4 regions of the Cellulosimicrobium sp. SH8 genome follow, and region 1 is predicted to be linked to each of the others. Evidence: predicted binding sites of a transcription regulator. Region 1 holds the regulator's gene; each other region holds the start of a gene.
What was found. Region 1 encodes Rex, which represses fermentation and respiration genes when NADH is low (regulators of the CRP and FNR family bind a similar motif). Its sites were predicted from a motif close to CTTGTGAANNNNTTCACAAG; they were not measured.
Positions count from the first base shown of each region.

Region 2: a site for Rex is predicted at 2,402-2,421, ahead of mqo (malate dehydrogenase (quinone)). Genes of this name have one in related genera too.
Region 3: a site for Rex is predicted at 2,375-2,394, ahead of adhE (bifunctional acetaldehyde-CoA/alcohol dehydrogenase). Genes of this name have one in related genera too.
Region 4: a site for Rex is predicted at 2,484-2,503, ahead of pflB (formate C-acetyltransferase). Genes of this name have one in related genera too.

Region 1 is NZ_JAMXMH010000008.1:222,546-226,741, reverse strand. Features, by position in the region: gene NF338_RS12895 (histidine phosphatase family protein) at 1-611, opposite strand, end outside; gene NF338_RS12890 (MarR family winged helix-turn-helix transcriptional regulator) at 717-1,247, opposite strand; gene NF338_RS12885 (YceI family protein) at 1,419-1,970, shown strand; gene NF338_RS12880 (redox-sensing transcriptional repressor Rex) at 2,078-2,752, opposite strand; gene NF338_RS12875 (glutaredoxin family protein) at 2,811-3,104, opposite strand; gene NF338_RS12870 (HAD family hydrolase) at 3,165-4,046, shown strand; gene NF338_RS12865 (30S ribosomal protein bS22) at 4,153-4,196, opposite strand, start outside.
Region 2 is NZ_JAMXMH010000006.1:108,764-112,959, reverse strand. Features, by position in the region: gene NF338_RS10030 (helix-turn-helix domain-containing protein) at 1-251, opposite strand, end outside; gene NF338_RS10025 (hypothetical protein) at 342-737, shown strand; gene mqo (malate dehydrogenase (quinone)) at 867-2,387, opposite strand; gene NF338_RS10015 (maleylpyruvate isomerase family mycothiol-dependent enzyme) at 2,674-3,507, opposite strand; gene NF338_RS10010 (pyridoxal 5'-phosphate synthase) at 3,498-4,187, opposite strand; gene NF338_RS10005 (TetR/AcrR family transcriptional regulator) at 4,184-4,196, opposite strand, start outside.
Region 3 is NZ_JAMXMH010000003.1:50,739-54,934, forward strand. Features, by position in the region: gene adhE (bifunctional acetaldehyde-CoA/alcohol dehydrogenase) at 1-2,286, opposite strand, end outside; gene NF338_RS05270 (prolyl oligopeptidase family serine peptidase) at 2,495-4,196, shown strand, end outside.
Region 4 is NZ_JAMXMH010000005.1:77,504-81,699, forward strand. Features, by position in the region: gene dxs (1-deoxy-D-xylulose-5-phosphate synthase) at 1-507, shown strand, start outside; gene NF338_RS08445 (HAD family hydrolase) at 572-1,234, shown strand; gene NF338_RS08450 (glutamate--cysteine ligase) at 1,277-2,374, opposite strand; gene pflB (formate C-acetyltransferase) at 2,755-4,196, shown strand, end outside.

The DNA.
Region 1 (4,196 bases):
AGGCCGACGAGACGGTCGTCCTCGAAGTGCAGCGACGTGAGCGACGCGAGCGAGCACTGCCGCTTGCGCGGGTCGTGCCACAGGCGGCGGTTCTCGAAGCTCAGGCGCGTGAGCCACACGGGGAGCTGGTGGCTCACGAGGAGGGCCTCGTGGCCCGCGGCCTTGTCCCGGGCGTCGGCGACCGCGGCGCGCATGCGCGCGACCTGCTCGGTGTACGGCTCGCCCCAGGACGGCCGGAACGGGTTCCACAGGAAGCGCCAGTGCTGCGGGTGGCGCAGGGACCCGTCCCCGACGCCGAAGGTCATGCCCTCGAAGTGGTTCGCGGCCTCGATGAGCCGGTCGTCGGTGCCGAGCTCGAGCCCGAACGCCTCGGCAGCCGGCGTGGCCGTCTCCTGCGCGCGCTGGAGCGGCGACGCGACGACGACGGCGAGGTCCGCGCGTGGGCGTGACGCGCCGTCGGGCCCGGGCTCGCCCGCGAGGTGCGCGGCGACGCGGCGGGCCATCTCGTGGCCCCGCTCGGAGAGGTGATAGCCGGGGATGCGGCCGTAGAGGACGCCGTCGGGGTTGTGGACCTCGCCGTGGCGCAGGAGGTGGACGATGGTGGAGACCATGCGCACCAGTGTCCCGCACTTGGGGACCCGGACCCGCACCGGCGGGCCGGTCGCCCCGAGACGCTCCCGGGACACGCCCCGGGCGGCCCGGGGCGACCGCGGGCGTCAGGAGTCGCGTTCCGCCTTGCACGCCGCCGCGACGACCGCCATCGCCTCGCCGAGCGCGCGGAACTGCTCCGGCGTGAGCACGTCGACCATGAACCGGCGCACGGCGGCCACGTGCGCCGGCGCGGACGCCACGAGCACGCGGTAGCCCTCGGCCGTCATCTCGCAGTTGACCCCGCGGCGGTCGCCCGTGCTCGCCGAGCGCCGGACGAGGCCGCGTGCCTCCATGCGCGCCACGGTGTGGGTGACGCGGCTCCGGGACCGGGCCAGCCCGTCCGCGAGCGCGGACATGCGCAGCGTGTGGTCCGGGCTCTCCGAGAGCCGTACGAGCAGCTCGTACTCGTTGAGCGACACGTCCGACCGCTCCTCGTGGTCGCGCCCCAGCGACTCGATGAAGCGCACGGTCCCGTCGAGGTAGGCGCGCCACAACCGCTGCTGCTCGGGATCGAGCCAGCGGGGCTCCTCGCTCGCGGTCGCGGCGGTGCTGCGGGCGGTCGTCGTCGGCTGGGCGTCGACGTCGTTGCTGGTCATAGGTCCTCGGGCGCTGGCGGACGGGGGCGGGTTCAGGGGTGGAACCACGCCGAACATTGTTCCATCCCACCGGGAATAGACGGATCACCCCCTGCTGTTGATACGCTCGTACGAAGTTGAACCTTCAACCAAGTTCGGTCCTCCGGGACCTCGACCCCTTCAGGAGCACCCATGGCCACGCCGCTGCCCGCCGGGCTCAACGCCGGTACCTACGCCCTCGACTCGTCCCACTCGCAGGCGGCCTTCACGGTTCGCCACGCCGGCATCTCCAAGGTGCGCGGCACGCTCGCCATCACGGCCGGCACCATCACCGTGGGCGACGACCTCGAGTCGACCACCGTGACCGCCGAGCTCGACGCGGCGTCCGTGAGCACGGGCGACGCGAACCGCGACAACCACCTGCGCAGCGCGGACTTCTGGGACGCCGAGAACAAGCCGACGTGGACCTTCACGTCGACCAGCATCTCGGGCGACGGCGACGACTTCGTCGTGGCGGGCGACCTGACCATCAACGGCGTGACCAAGCCGGTCGAGCTCGAGACCGAGTTCGCGGGCACCGCGACCGACCCGTTCGGCAACCCGCGCGCCGGGTTCGAGGCGAAGACCGAGATCTCCCGCAAGGAGTTCGGCCTCACCTGGAACGCCGCGCTCGAGACCGGCGGCGTGCTCGTCGGCGACAAGATCAAGATCGCCCTCGACGTCTCGGCCATCAAGCAGGCCTGACGACCGTCCCCGGGACCCCCTTTCCGGGGCCTTTTCCCGGAACACTGCACCCACCGGCAGGGGTGCCGCCCGAGGGGCCGCGTGCGCGAGCACGCGGCCCCTCGTCGTCAGCGGTCCTGGGCCTCCGCGAGCGCGCGGGCCTGGGAGTGGAACGCGAGGATCTGCAGCTCGCTGCCGACGTCCACGCCACGCACGTCGACGTCCGCGGGCACCTGCAGCGCGCGCGGCGCGAAGTTGAGGATCTCCCGCACGCCCGCCGCGACGACCCGGTCCGCGACGGACTGCGCGTGCGCCGCCGGCGTCGCGAGGACCACGATCGACACCTCCTCGCGCGCCACGACCTCCTCCAGCGCGTCGACGTGCTCGACGACGAGACCCGCGGCCCGGGTCCCGACGACCTCCGGCGACGCGTCGAGCAGTGCCGCGACGTGGAAGCCGCGCTGCTCGTACCCCGAGTAGTTCGCGAGCGCGTGCCCCAGGTTGCCGATCCCGACGATCGCGATCCGGTGCTCGTCCACGAGCCCCAGCGCCTCGGTGATGTACTGCGCGAGCGAGTCCACGTCGTAGCCGACGCCGCGCGTGCCGAAGGAGCCCAGGAAGGACAGGTCCTTGCGGAGCTGCGCCGGACCGACGCCGGAGAGCTCCGCGAGCTCGACCGACGACGTCGTCGCGACACCCCGGGCCACGAGGTCCCGCAGCGCGCGGAGGTAGGAGGGCAGCCGCGCCACCGTCGCGCTCGGGATCCCCGGCGCCGTCACCTCACCGACTACCTGCTCAGCCACCCGTCACCCCGTCGTCCTGGGACCGTCCTCGTCGACGGTCGCGCTCCACCGCGACGAATCATCCCAGGTCCGCGCGCGCCGTCGAAATCCGACCCACCGCTCGAGCGAGCCGGCGCGCGTCCACCCGCCAGAACCCCTGCTGGACACCCCCCACCGTGACGACCGGGACGTACTCGCCGTACTGCTCGCGCAGCGCCGGGTCCGCGCCCGGCGCGTCCACGTCCACCTCCGCCCACGCGACCCCCGCCTCGGCGCACACCGCCTCGACGACGGCCCGCGCGTCGTCGCACAGGTGGCACCCCGCGCGGCCGTAGAGGACGACGGGAGGTGCGGGGGCGTCAGAGGTGGTCACGACTCCCAGGGTACGAGGGACCGCCCCCGGCACGGTCCGGCGACCGCCTAGAGTGGGGTCATGGCGACGTCTTCCGGTCCGGGCCCCGTCCCGACCCCCGGGTCGACGGACCCCGAGGACGCACCCACCGCCGGGCGCACGCCGCCCGCTCCCGCGCACCGCACGGCCGCCTTCTTCGACGTCGACAACACCATCATCCGCGGCGCGTCGTCGTTCCACCTCGCCCGCGCCCTGTACCAGCGGCAGTTCTTCTCGACGCTCGACATCGTGCGCTTCGCCGTGCACCAGGCGCGCTACCTCCTGTTCGGCGAGAACAAGCAGCAGATCGACCGCATCCGGTCGCGCGCGCTCGCCCTCATCGCGGGGCGCTCCGTCGCCGAGGTCACCGCGATCGGCGAGGAGGTCTACGACACCGTCCTCTCGCTGCGCATCTACCCCGGCACGCGCCGCCTGCTCGACGAGCACCTCGCCGCCGGCCACCAGGTGTGGCTCGTCTCCGCGACACCGGTCGAGATCGGCGAGCTCATCGCCCGCCGCCTCGGCACGACCGGTGCCCTCGGCACCGTCGCGGAGCACGAGGACGGCTTCTACACCGGCCGCCTCGTGGGCGACATGATGCACGGTCGCGCCAAGGCCGCCGGGGTGCGCGCGCTCGCCGAGCGCGAGGACATCGACCTCGCGGCGTCCTACGCCTACGGCGACTCGCTCAACGACGTCACCATGATGGAGACGGTCGGCCACCCGTGCCCCATCAACCCCGACGCGCGCCTGCGCCGGCACGCGCAGGACGTCGGCTGGCCCATCCGCGAGTTCCGGGGTCGACGCCGCCGCGTCGCCCGCAGCAGCGTCCGCACCGCGAGCTGGGCCGGAGCCGCGTGGGCGGCCGCGCTCGTCCTGCGGTCGGTCCGCCGCGCCGTCGACCGCCGCATCACCCGCCTCTGAGCACCTCGGCGCTCGCTGCACCGGCCGCCCCGGACACGCGTCGAGCCCGGTCCCTCGGGAGGGGCCGGGCTCGACGACGGGTCGGCGCGTCAGGACGCGCGCGACGTCACTTCTTGTTGCGACGCTGGTGACGCGTCTTGCGAAGCAGCT
Region 2 (4,196 bases), on a different contig from region 1:
TAGTGCGAGCCGATGCGGATCGCCGGGACGATGAGGAGGTCGACGTCGTCCGTCGCGTCGAGCCCGTGGTCGGGGACGACCTGCGCGCCGACCGACGTGCGCACGGGTCGCCCGGCGACCGGTCCGCACACGCGGAAGTCGAACCGTGGGACACCGTCCTCGCTCCGGTCGAGGCCGAACACCTCGCACACGACGCCGAACTCGAACGGGGCCAGGCCGTCGCACACGACGGCCGCGACGGAGTGCACCATGCACGGCACGCTACGCCCGTGGCGGGATCTTGTCGAGAGGTGTCAGTCCTGCCACTCGTCGGCGGAGCCCTCCGGCGGAAGGGTGGGGGCATGGACATCTTCTGGGGTGTGGTGGTTCTTCTCCTCGTCGTCGGCCCGGTCGTGGCGGCGCTCGCGGTGCGGCGCGAGGACCCCGCGCGGCCGTGGTTCCCCGCGGGGTCCGACGGCGCGTGGCCGGGTGCCGGTGCGTGGGGCGACCCGTCGGACCGGGACGCGCAGCGCCTCGACGCCGACCTGCGGGCCGCGGCTTCGCGCTCGGACGCGCAGGGCGGGCACGTCGACCCGCACGAGGTCGCGGCCGAGCTCGTGCTGCGGCGCGTCGTCCCGAACCCCGCCGTGCGCGACGGCGTCCGGGGCGCCCTCCCGGCACCGGCGACGCGCGCCGAGGCTCCGGCGTCGACCCGGCGGTCGCCGAGCGTGTCCCGGCGCGTGCCGCTCCCGCGCTGACGCGGTCGGTACCTGCGGTGGACGCGCCGCGTCCGACGCACGGAGGCGGTGACGCGACGGCAGACGCGCGACGGCCCGGACCTCGTGGAGGTCCGGGCCGTCGTCGGGGGTGGGGGCGTCAGCCGGTGGTCAGGCCCGCGAGCCGACGGCGTCGACGTCCGCGCCACCCGTGAGCTGGTCGAGGCCCTCGAGCTCCTCGGCCTCCCACGGGGCCTGGCCCAGGCTCGGGATCATCGTCGCGAGCTCGGGGCGCCACTTGGTGAAGCGGGCCGGGAAGCAGCGCTCGAGCAGGTCGATCATCGCGGGGACCGCGGTCGACGCGCCCGGCGAGGCGCCGAGCAGGCCCGCGATGGAGCCGTCGCCCGCGGCGATGACCTCGGTGCCGAACTCGAGGACGCCCTTGCCGTCCTCGTCCTTCTTGATCACCTGGACGCGCTGGCCCGCGGTGATGGTCTCCCAGTCCTTCGGGTGCGCCGTCGGCATGAAGGCCTGGAGGGCGGTGAACTTGGTCTCCGGGCTCGCGACGAGCTGCCCCACCAGGTACTGGGTGAGGTCCATGTTCTTGAGCCCGGCGCCGAGCATCGAGCCGATGTTGTGCAGCCGCAGCGACGTGAGCAGACCCAGGTACTTGCCCTTCTTGAGGAACTTGGGGCTGAACCCGGCGTACGGGCCGAACATCAGGTACGTCTTGCCGTCGACGACGCGCGTGTCCAGGTGCGGGACGGACATGGGCGGCGAGCCGACGTCGGCCTTGCCGTAGACCTTGGCCTGGTGCTGCGCGACGAGCTCGGGGCTGTCGGTGCGCAGGAACTCACCGCTGATCGGGAAGCCGCCGTAGCCCTTGGCCTCGGGGATGCCTGCGGCCTGGAGCAGCGGCAGCGCGCCACCGCCCGCACCGACGAACACGAACCGGGCCTCGACGGTCGAGCGCCGCTTCGGGGCGTTCCACGAGCGGTCCTTGACCGTCAGGCGCCAGCGGCCGTCCTTCGTCTTCTTGAGGTTCTTGACCTCGTGCTCGAGGTAGAGCTGCGTGCCCTGCGAGACGAGGTGGTCGACGAGCTGCTGCGTGAGGGCGCCGAAGTCGACGTCCGTGCCGCTCGTCGCGCGCGTCGCCGCGACCGGCTCGTCGCCGTCGCGCTCGGCGACGAGGAGCGGTGCCCACTCGGCGATCACGGCGGGGTCGTCGCTGAACTCGAGCTCGCTGAACAGCGGGTGCTGGCGCAGCGTCTCGAACCGGCGGCGCAGGTAGTCGACGTTCTCCGCGCCGCGCACGAACGTCATGTGCGGCGTGCGGGAGATGAAGCTCGCGGGCTGCGGCAGCGCGCCCGTCGTCAGCAGGTGGTGCCAGAACTCGCGCGACACCTCGAACTGCTCGTTGATCTTCACCGCCTTGGTGATGTCGATCGAGCAGTCCGCCTTCTCCGGCGTGTAGTTCAGCTCGCACAGGGCGGCATGACCCGTCCCGGCGTTGTTCCACGGGTTCGACGACTCCTGCGCCACGGCGTCCAGACGCTCGTAGATGCGCACGGTCCAGGAAGGCTCCAGGACCTTGAGGAGGGCTCCCAGCGTGGCGCTCATGATGCCACCGCCGATGAGTGCTACGTCGATCTGGTCTGCGCTGCTTGCGGGGTTGCTCGCTCGACTCGACACGCTCCGATTCTACGCTTGTGAAAGAGTGCACTAAGTGTGGGTTCCGTCACGGGCGTGCGTCACACTTTCGCGGGACGAACGTCCCGACCGGCACAGGACGGACGTCTCACCCACACCGTGGCGCCCTCGTCGGCCGAGGTAGAGCCGTGGTCACGCGAGGTAGAGCCGTGGTCACCGTGCCCGACGGCGTGTGGTCGCCCGGGGTGGTCGGGGTGGGTGGCGGTGCCGCGTCCACCATCCGCCGCTCGTTCCTCGCGGCAGGCCCGCCGCTCGCGTGACCTGGGTTCTACCTCGGCGGGGAGTAGGGCGAGGGCCAGGGGCCGATCTCGGGCAGGGGCGCGGGTTCGCCGGCGCGGAAGGTGTCGGGCTCGGCGTCGGGGGTGCGGCCTGCGAGCCAAGCGGCGACGTCGGTGAGGCGACCTCGGACGACGACACCGTCGTGCGCGTCGAACCCGGGGTCGCTCCCCACGGGAGTCTCTGCGTGGGGAGAAGCCCCGGGTTCGGCAGCGAGGCGGAGGCCGCCCGGACCGACCCTGAGCCGGGCGGGCTCCTCGGCGACCTCGACGACGACGTCGTCCGTGAGCCGGACCCCGAGGAAGTCGAGGAGGTGGAGGCCGAGCGGGCGCGGCCAGGTGTCGAGGCCGATCCCGGCGTCGAGGTCGACGGCGTGGATCCGGGCCTCGCGCCACCACGCGACGAGCGCGTCGGCGACGGTCCCGTCGCGGTAGGTCACAGGGGCGTCCCACCCGGACGACCCGGGAGCGGGCCACGCGGCGTCGAGGCGCTCGGCGAGCGACTCGAGCGCGGCGACGTGCTCCGCGACGGTCCGGCGCGCACCTGTCTGGATGCCAGCCTCGCGGCCGACCGCACCGCCGTCGTGCACCTCGACGAGCTCGCCGCGCGCGGCGAGCTCCGCCTGGCGGGCCATCGCCTCGCCGATCGCCGTGACGTGCGCGAGCACGTGGCTGCGCGACCAGCCGGGCAGGGCGGACGGGCCGACGAGGCCGGCGTCGTCGAGGGCCCGCGTCGCGGCGGTGGCGGCGTCGAGCGCGGACCGTGCGTCGCGGCGGACCTCCTCGACGTCGGGCAGGGCGAGCGGGCTGGTTCCGGTCAGGGCCACAGGAGCTCCTTCGTCCAGGGGAGGTGTTCGTCAGTTCCGGCGTCGGGTCGTGCGGTGTAACGGAGGCGCGTCTGGCCCTCGGGCGAGGACGCCCAGAACTCGATGCTCGTGGGCGCCAGCGCGTACGCGGTCCAGGCGTCGAGGACGAGCCCGGGCTCGGCGCGGACCCGCGCGAGCGCGGCGTCCCACGCGGCCCGGTAGGCGTCCCGCGACGCGAGCGGGGAGCTCTGCGGCCCGGCCAGCGCGGTCGCACGGGAGAAGTCGGAGCGGGCGAGGAAGTCGGCGGCGGACGCCTCGGCTCCGAGCGGGACGACAGGCCCGCGCACCCGGACCTGGCGGCCGTGCTCGCGCCAGAGGAACGTCAGCGCGGCGTTCGGGTTCTGCGCGAGCTCGACGCCCTTGGGCGAGTCGGCGCGCGTCGCGAAGACCCAGCCGTCGCCGTCGACGTCCTTGAGGATCAGCGTCCGGGCGTCGACCCGGCCGCTCGCGTCGGCGGTCGAGAGGGTCGCGGCGTGCGGTGCGGGCAGGCCGGCGTCGATCGCCTCCTCGAGCCAGTCGACGAAGAGCGCGCTGGGCTCGTCGGGCGCCGCGTCGACGTCGAGGCCGGGCAGGTCGGCGCCGAACACCGGCAGCGCGCGCAGGCGCTCGCGCAGCGACGGGCGGTCGGGGGCGTCGGTCATGCGTCCTCC
Region 3 (4,196 bases), on a different contig from region 1:
GAGCACCGCGTTGGTGCGCCCGTGCACGAGGTGGAACGTCGAGCCCACGGTGTGCGCCATGGCGTGCACGATGCCGAGCATCGCCGAGCCGAACGCCATGCCCGCGATGGTCGCCGCGTTGTGCATCTTCTCGCGCGCCTTCGGGGCCGCCGCACCCTGCGTGACCGAGTCCTCGATGTGCTCGAAGACCATCTTGATCGCCTGGAGGCACAGCCCGTCGGTGAAGTCGTTCGCGTACACGGACACGAACGCCTCGGTCGCGTGCGTGAGGGCGTCGAAGCCCGAGTCGGCCGCGAGCTTGGCGGGCATGGTGTCCGTGAGCACGGGGTCGACGATCGCGACCGTCGGGGTGAGCGCGTAGTCCGCGAGCGGGTACTTGAAGCCCGTCTCCGGGTCGGTGATGACCGCGAACGGCGTCACCTCCGCACCGGTGCCCGACGACGTCGGGATGCACACGAGCTTGGCCTTGCCCCCGAGCTCGGGGAACTTGTACGCGCGCTTGCGGACGTCGAAGAACTTCTCGCGCATGTCGGAGAACTCGATCTCCGGGTGCTCGTAGCGCAGCCACATGACCTTGGCGGCGTCCATGGGCGAGCCGCCGCCGATCGCGATGATCGTGTCCGGCTCGAAGTCGCGCATCGACTCGGCGCCGCGGTTCACGGTGCCGACGCTCGGCTCCGGCTCGACCGCGTCGATGATCTGGATCGCGACCTTCTCCTCGCGGCGGGCGAGGACGTCGAGCACGCGGTCCACGACGCCGATGCGGCTCATGACCTTGTCGGTGACGATCGTGACGCGGTGCACGTCACGCATCTGCGCGAGGTACTGGATCGAGTTGGGCTCGAAGTACGTCTTGGCGGGCACCTTGAACCACTGCATGTTGTTGTTGCGCCGCCCGATCCGCTTGACGTTGATGAGGTTGACCGCCGACACGTTGTTCGAGACCGAGTTCGCGCCGTAGCTGCCGCACCCGAGCGTGAGCGACGGGAGCAGCGCGTTGTAGATGTCGCCGATGCCGCCGAGCGACGTCGGGCTGTTCCACAGCACGCGCACGGCCTTGACCCGCGAGCCGTAGCGCTCGACGAGGTCCGCGTCCGCCGTGTGGATGGCCGCCGAGTGGCCCAGGCCGTCGAGCTCGACCATGCGCTCCGCGAGGCGGACGCCGTGCTCGGTGTCGCGCGCGCGCAGCACCGCGAGGACCGGCGTGAGCTTCTCGCGGCTCAACGGCTCCTGCGGGCCGACGTCGTCGATCTCCGCGAGGATGATCGACGTGTCGTCGGGGACCTCGAAGCCGGCCTCGCGCGCGATCCACACGGGCGACTTGCCGACGACCTTCGGGTTGAGCTTGGCGCCCGCGCAGTTGGTGCCGCTCGCCTCGACGCCGAAGATGAGGCGCTCGAGCATCGCCTTCTCGGCGGGCGTCGCACGGTAGGCGTGCAGGCGGGCCAGCTCGCGCATCGCGGCGTCGTAGATCACGTCGTCGAGGATGAGCGCCTGCTCCGACGCGCACACCATGCCGTTGTCGAATGCCTTCGACATGACGACGTCGTTGATCGCGCGGCCGAGGTCGGCGCTCTTCTCGACGTAGGCCGGGACGTTGCCCGCCCCGACGCCGAGCGCCGGCTTCCCGGCCGAGTAGGCCGCGCGCACCATGCCGTTGCCGCCCGTGGCGAGGATGAGCGCGACGCCCGGGTGGTGCATGAGCGTGTTGGTCGCCTCGATCGACGGGTGCTCGACCCACTGGATGCAGTCGTCGGGCGCTCCCGCCGCCACCGCGGCGTCGCGCACGATGCGGGCCGCCTCGACCGACGAGCGCTGGGCGCTCGGGTGGAAGGCGAAGACGACGGGGTTGCGCGTCTTGAGCGCGATGAGGGACTTGAAGATGGTGGTCGACGTCGGGTTGGTCACCGGCGTCACGGCGCACACCACGCCGACGGGCTCGGCGATCTCGACGACGCCCGTGAGCTCGTCGCGGCCGATGACGCCGACCGTCTTGAGGTTCGCCATCGAGTTGGGCACGTGCTCGCACGCGAAGATGTTCTTGGTCGCCTTGTCCTCGAACACGCCGCGCCCGGTCTCCGCGACGGCCATCTGCGCGAGGTGGCCGTGCTGGTGCAGGCCCGCGACCGAGGCCTTGAGGACGATGCGGTCGACGTCCTCCTGCGTGAGGCTCATGTACTGGTCGAGCGCCTTGCGGGCCCGCTCGACGAGGACGTCGATCTCGTGCGTCGTGCGGGTGTCCTCGGTGCGGTTCTCGACCTTCGTGCCGGCGCTCTTCGCGCTCATGCGTCCCCTCCGGTGCCCGGCGGGCCGGGCGTCGGGCCGTGGGTGCTGCCGGGGCCGGATCGCCCCGGCTCCTTCAGCGGTCTCTCTACTTGTGAATGTTTTCACAAGCCGCGCGCGGCGGCAAGGCTCCACCCCGTACCGGGGTCCAAGGTCCCGTCCGCACCGTGACCTCCGCACCACCCACCCGGCCGCCGTAGGGTGGGTGACCATGACCGCCGAGCAGACGACGAGCCCCTCGCTCTCGCCCGAGAGCCCCACCGAGACCACGCTCCCCGACGACGGCGCGCCCCACGACCCGTACCTCTGGCTCGAGGACGTCGAGGGGGACGAGGCCCTGACCTGGGTCCGCGCACGCAACGCCGAGGTCGCCGACACGCTCGAGGTCGCCGAGGAGTTCACGACCACCGAGCGCGCGATCCGCGAGGTGCTCGACTCCGACGCGAAGATCCCCGAGGTCTCCAAGATCGGGGACCGCTACTACAACTTCTGGCGCGACGCGCACCACGAGCGCGGCCTCTGGCGCCGCACGACGCTCGAGTCCTACCGCACGGACGACCCCGAGTGGGAGACCGTGCTCGACCTCGACGCGCTCGCCGCGACCGAGGAGGAGTCGTGGGTGTGGCACGGCGCGAGCGTCCTGCGCCCGACGCCCGAGCAGCTCGCCGCGGGCGAGCCGTGGCGGCACGCTCTCGTCGAGCTCTCCCCCGGCGGCTCCGACGCCGACGTCACACGCGAGTTCGACCTGGTCGAGAAGCGGTTCGTCGCCCCCGGCGACGGCGGGTTCTTCCGCGCCGAGGCGAAGGGCTCGCTAGGCTGGGTCGACGCCGACACGGTGTACGTCTTCACCGACTTTGGCGCGGGCACGCTCACGCCGTCCGGGTACCCGCGCGTCGTCAAGCGCTGGACGCGCGGCACCCCGCTCGAGGACGCGGTGACCGTCTACGAGGGCACCGACGAGGACATGTACATCTCCGCCTGGCGGTCGCACACGCCCGGGTTCGAGCGCGACTTCGTGCACCGCTCCAAGGCGTTCTACGCCGACGAGCTCTACCTCGCCGAGCGCACCGGCACGCCCGAGCAGCGCCTGACGAAGATCGACGTGCCCGACTCCGCCGAGGTCGGCGTGCGGCGAGAGTGGATGCTCGTCGAGCTGCGCGACGACTGGACCGTCGGCGGCGCGACGTACCGTGCGGGCTCGCTCCTCGTCGCCCGGTTCGACGACTTCCTCGCGGGCGACCGCGGCCTCACCGTGCTGTTCGAGCCCACGGCGACGACGTCGCTCGCCGGCGCGACGTGGACGCGCCACCACCTCGTGGTCAACGTGCTCGACGACGTGAAGAACCGCCTGCACGTGCTGACGCCGCCGGAGGCCGACGGCGCGCCGTGGGTGCGCTCGGAGCTGCCGGGCCTGCCCGCGCTCGGCACCGTCGCCGTCGGCGTGGTCGACCCCGTCGACACCGACGACCTGTGGCTCGTCACGACCGACTACCTCACGCCGACGACGCTCTCGCTCCTGACGCTCGGCGAGCACCCGGGCAACGCGAGCGCACCCGAGGTCATCAAGTCCAACCCGGCGTTCTTCGACGCCGAGGGCATGACCGTCGCGCAGCACTTCGCCACGTCCGACGACGGCACGCGCGTGCCGTACTTCGTCGTGGGTCGCGCAGACCTCGTCGCGGGCGCGGGCGACGGCGGCACGGGCACCGCGCCGACGCTGCTGTACGGGTACGGCGGCTTCGAGATCTCCCTGACCCCGGCCTACTCGGGCGCGCTGGGACGGGCGTGGCTCTCGCGCGGCGGCGTGTACGTCGTCGCGAACATCCGCGGCGGCGGCGAGTACGGCCCGGCCTGGCACCAGGCCGCGCTCAAGGCGAACCGCCACCGCGCGTACGAGGACTTCGCCGCCGTCG
Region 4 (4,196 bases), on a different contig from region 1:
GTCGTGCGCTACCCCAAGGGGGCGCTCGGGGACCCGCTGCCCGCCGTCGACACCGTGGACGGCGTGGACCTGCTCGCCGTGCCGGGCGAGGCGCCGAGGACCGCCCCGCAGGGCGCGGCACCCCGCGCTCGGGTCCTGCTCGTCGGCCCCGGGTCCATGGCGCGCGTCGCGCTCGACGCGGCGGAGTCGCTCACGGCCCACGGCGTCGACGTGACCGTCGCGTCCCCGACGTGGGTCCTGCCGATGCCGAGCGCGCTCGTCAAGCTCGCGGGCGAGCACGACCTCGTCGTGAGCGTCGAGGACGGCGTCGCGGACGGCGGCGTGGGCGCGCTCCTCGCGCAGCGCTCGCTCGAGGGCGGCGTCCGCACACCGGTGCACGCGCTCGGCCTGCCCGCGCAGTTCCTCGACCACGCGACCCGGGACCAGGTGGCCTCGGCGTACCGGCTCACACCGGCCGACGTCGCGCGCGACGTGCTGGACGCGCTCGCGGCGCTCGCGCGCGGCTGACCGTCCCGGACGCCCGCCGCGGACGCCTCGGCGCCGCGCGGGTCGTCCGGGCTAGGGTCCAGGCGTGATCTGGCTCCTCGACCTCGACAACACGCTCGTCGGCCGCGACGCCGCGTTCGCCGCCTGGGCGGCCGACGCCGTCGCGCGCGCCGGGCGTGACGCCTCCGACCTCGCCGCGATCGTCGCCGCCGACCAGGGCGGGTTCGCGGTCAAGACGGAGGTGGCACGCGTCATCGTCGACCGCCTCGGCTGGGACGAGGACCTGCCCGCCGCGGTCGACCGCTTCCGCGCCGGCATCCTCGACCACGTCCGCGCGTACGACGGCGTGCTCGACCTGCTCGACGCGCTGCGCGCCGACGGCGACGTGGTCGTCGTTGTGACGAACGGGACGTCCGCGCAGCAGCGCGGCAAGCTCGCCCGCTGCGGGGTCGGGGCGCACGTCGACGCCGTCGTCGTGTCCGGCGAGGAGGGCGTCGACAAGCCGGACCCGCGGCTCCTCGAGATCGCGCTGGAGCGCGTCGGTGCGACCGACGTGGACCGTGCCGAGGTCTGGATGATCGGAGACGCGGCGCACGCCGACGTCGCTGCGGGCCGGGCCGCCGGCACCCGCACCGGATGGGTCTCCCACGGGCGCGCGTGGGCGGACGGTCCGCGGCCGGACGTCCTGGGACCGACCGTGCACGACGTCGTCGCCCGCGCCCGCGAGGCGGCCCTCACCGCGCCGTAGCGCGCAGCGCGTCCTGTCAGCGGTGCGCCGGTGCCCGGGGCGTCAGGAGTGCGTGACCTCCACGGCCTGCTCGACGACGGCCCGCAGGTCTCCGCCGGACGCCGCGTGCCAGGCGCGCTGGCGCTGGGCACCGTTCCCGCCGGACCAGAGGCGTCCGAGCAGCTCCGTCACGGCGTCGAGGTCGCCCGCGTCGACGAGCGCGTCCCGCACGTGCGCGACGAGCAGCCCGACGACGTCGTGCGCCGGGGCGGGGCGCCACGTGAGCGGCGAGACCAGGTCCTCCTCGAGGCCCGAGCGCCCGGCGCGCCATGACGCGGTCCGCAGGATCTCCGGGCGGAGCTCCGGGGGCGCGGCGCCGTCCGCGGCCTCGCGCGCCGCCGTCTCGACGAGGCCGCGGCTGAGGGCCGCGAGGAGCGTCGCCGTGTCGGGGTCGAGGCACACGTCGGCGACGCGGATCTCGACCGTGGGGTAGCGCGAGGACAGCCGGGCGTCGAAGTAGACCATGTTCTCGTCGAGGATCGTGCCGGTCGCGACGAGCCCGTCGACCGCCTCCCGGTACGCCTCGGGCGTGCCGAACGCCCGGGTCGGCCCCGATGTCGGCCAGCGGGACCAGACCTGGGACCGAAAGCTCGCGTACCCGCTGTCCTGGCCCTGCCAGAACGGGGAGTTGGTGCTCAGCGCGAGGAGCGTGGAGAGCCACGGCCCGATGCGGTCGAGGACGGCGACCCCCTCGGTGTCGTCCGCGACGGCGACGTGCACGTGGCACCCGCTCGTGAGCTGCTCGCGCGCCGTGAGCCCGAACGCGGCGCGGGCCTCGAGGTAGCGCAGGCGGGAGACGGTGGTGCCCTCGAAGGGCAGGGGCGAGGTGGAGAGCGCGGCGACCCGGGCGCCGACGCGGTCCGCCGCCTCCTGGGCGCGCTGCCGGCCCGCGCGGATCTCCGTCGCGAGGTCGTCGAGCTCGCGCCGCGGGTGGGTCGCGGTCTCGAGCTGCTCCTCCATGAACTCCGACTCGAGCGAGCCGGTCCCGCCGCCCTTCTCGTCGGTGCCCGACGCCTCCAGGGCCTCCGCGGCCCGGGCGACCGGGTGGCCGTCGTCGCCGACGAGCAAGAACTCTTCCTCGACCCCTACGGTGCGCTTCACCCGGGCAGTCTCACACGGAAGCCGGAAGCACGTCCGGCGAGGGTGTGACATGCGTCCGTGTCGTGCGTCACGGGCGCGCGCTGCCGTGGCCATCACCGGCTTCTAAGGGCTTGTGAAGGTCATCACAAGAGATGGTCGCGGTGGGTGGTGGGAGGCGAGAAAGCCGCGGGATGTCGCGGTTCCCGCGGGGTCCCGCCCGGGTCGGGACCTAGGTCCCCGGGCGGCCCGAAACCCCTCCGCGCGGCGCCCCGTGAACCTAGCCTGGAGGTGGCGAAGGAGCCCGTCGGAACCTCGACCGAGGGCCTCCACCCGAGGCCCCCACGAGACCGACGGGTCCGGCCGGCGCGCGGACCCGCGCGTCAGGCACGAGGGAGGTCCAGATGACCAGCGTTTCCGAGGCACCCGGCACGACGAGCGGCGGCCGTGCGGTGGAGGGCGGCGTCGACTCGCAGCACGACACCGCGCACGTCCCCGCGTGGGAGGGCTTCACCGACGGCCCGTGGCGCGACACGGTCGACGTGCGCGACTTCATCCAGCGCAACTACCGCCCGTACACGGGCGACGCGTCGTTCCTCGCCGGGCCCACGGAGCGCACGACGGGGATCTGGGACACGCTGTCCGCGATGTTCCCCGAGGAGCGCGAGATGGGGATCTACGACGTCGACCCCCACACGCCCGCGGGGATCACGGCGCACGCGCCCGGCTACATCGACAAGGCGCACGAGGTCATCGTCGGACTCCAGACCGACGCGCCGCTCAAGCGCGCGATCATGCCGAACGGCGGCTGGCGCATGGTCGAGGGCGCGCTGCAGACCTACGGCTACGAGGTCGACGAGACCCTGAAGAAGGTCTTCACCGAGTACCGCAAGACCCACAACCAGGGCGTGTTCGACGTCTACCCGCCGAACGTGCGCGCGGCCCGCAGCTCGCACATCATCACGGGCCTGCCCGACGCCTACGGCCGCGGCCGGATCATCGGCGACTACCGCCGCGTCGCGCTCTACGGGGTGGACGCGCTGATCGCCGCGAAGAAGCTCGACAAGCTCGGTCTCGACACGCAGCCGTTCAGCGAGAAGGTCGTGCGCGAGCGCGAGGAGCACGCAGAGCAGATCCGCGCGCTCGGCGAGCTCAAGGAGATGGCGGCCGAGTACGGCTACGACATCTCCGGCCCGGCGACGTCGGCGCGCGAGGCCGTGCAGTGGCTCTACTTCGCCTACCTCGCCGCGGTGAAGGAGCAGAACGGCGCCGCGATGTCGCTCGGGCGCACCTCGACGTTCCTCGACGTGTTCATCGACCGCGACCTCGAGGCGGGCCGCATCACGGAGTCCGAGGCGCAGGAGATCATCGACGACTTCGTCATCAAGCTGCGCATCGTGCGGTTCCTGCGCACGCCCGAGTACGACGCGCTGTTCTCCGGCGACCCGACCTGGGTCACCGAGACGATCGGCGGCATGGGCGAGGACGGGCGCCCGCTCGTCACGAAGAACTCGTTCCGGTTCCTCCAGACGCTCTACAACCTCGGCCCGGCCCCCGAGCCGAACATGACGGTCTTCTGGAGCCCCGAGCTGCCGCAGGGGTTCAAGGACTACTGCGCGCAGGTCTCGATCGACACCTCGGCCGTCCAGTACGAGTCGGACGAGCTCATCCGCCAGCACTGGGGCGACGACGCGGCGATCGCGTGCTGCGTGTCCCCGATGCGCGTCGGCAAGCAGATGCAGTTCTTCGGCGCGCGCGTGAACCTCGCCAAGACGCTGCTCTACGCGATCAACGGCGGGCGCGACGAGATCTCGGGCAAGCAGGTCTCGCCCGTGGCGGCGCCCGT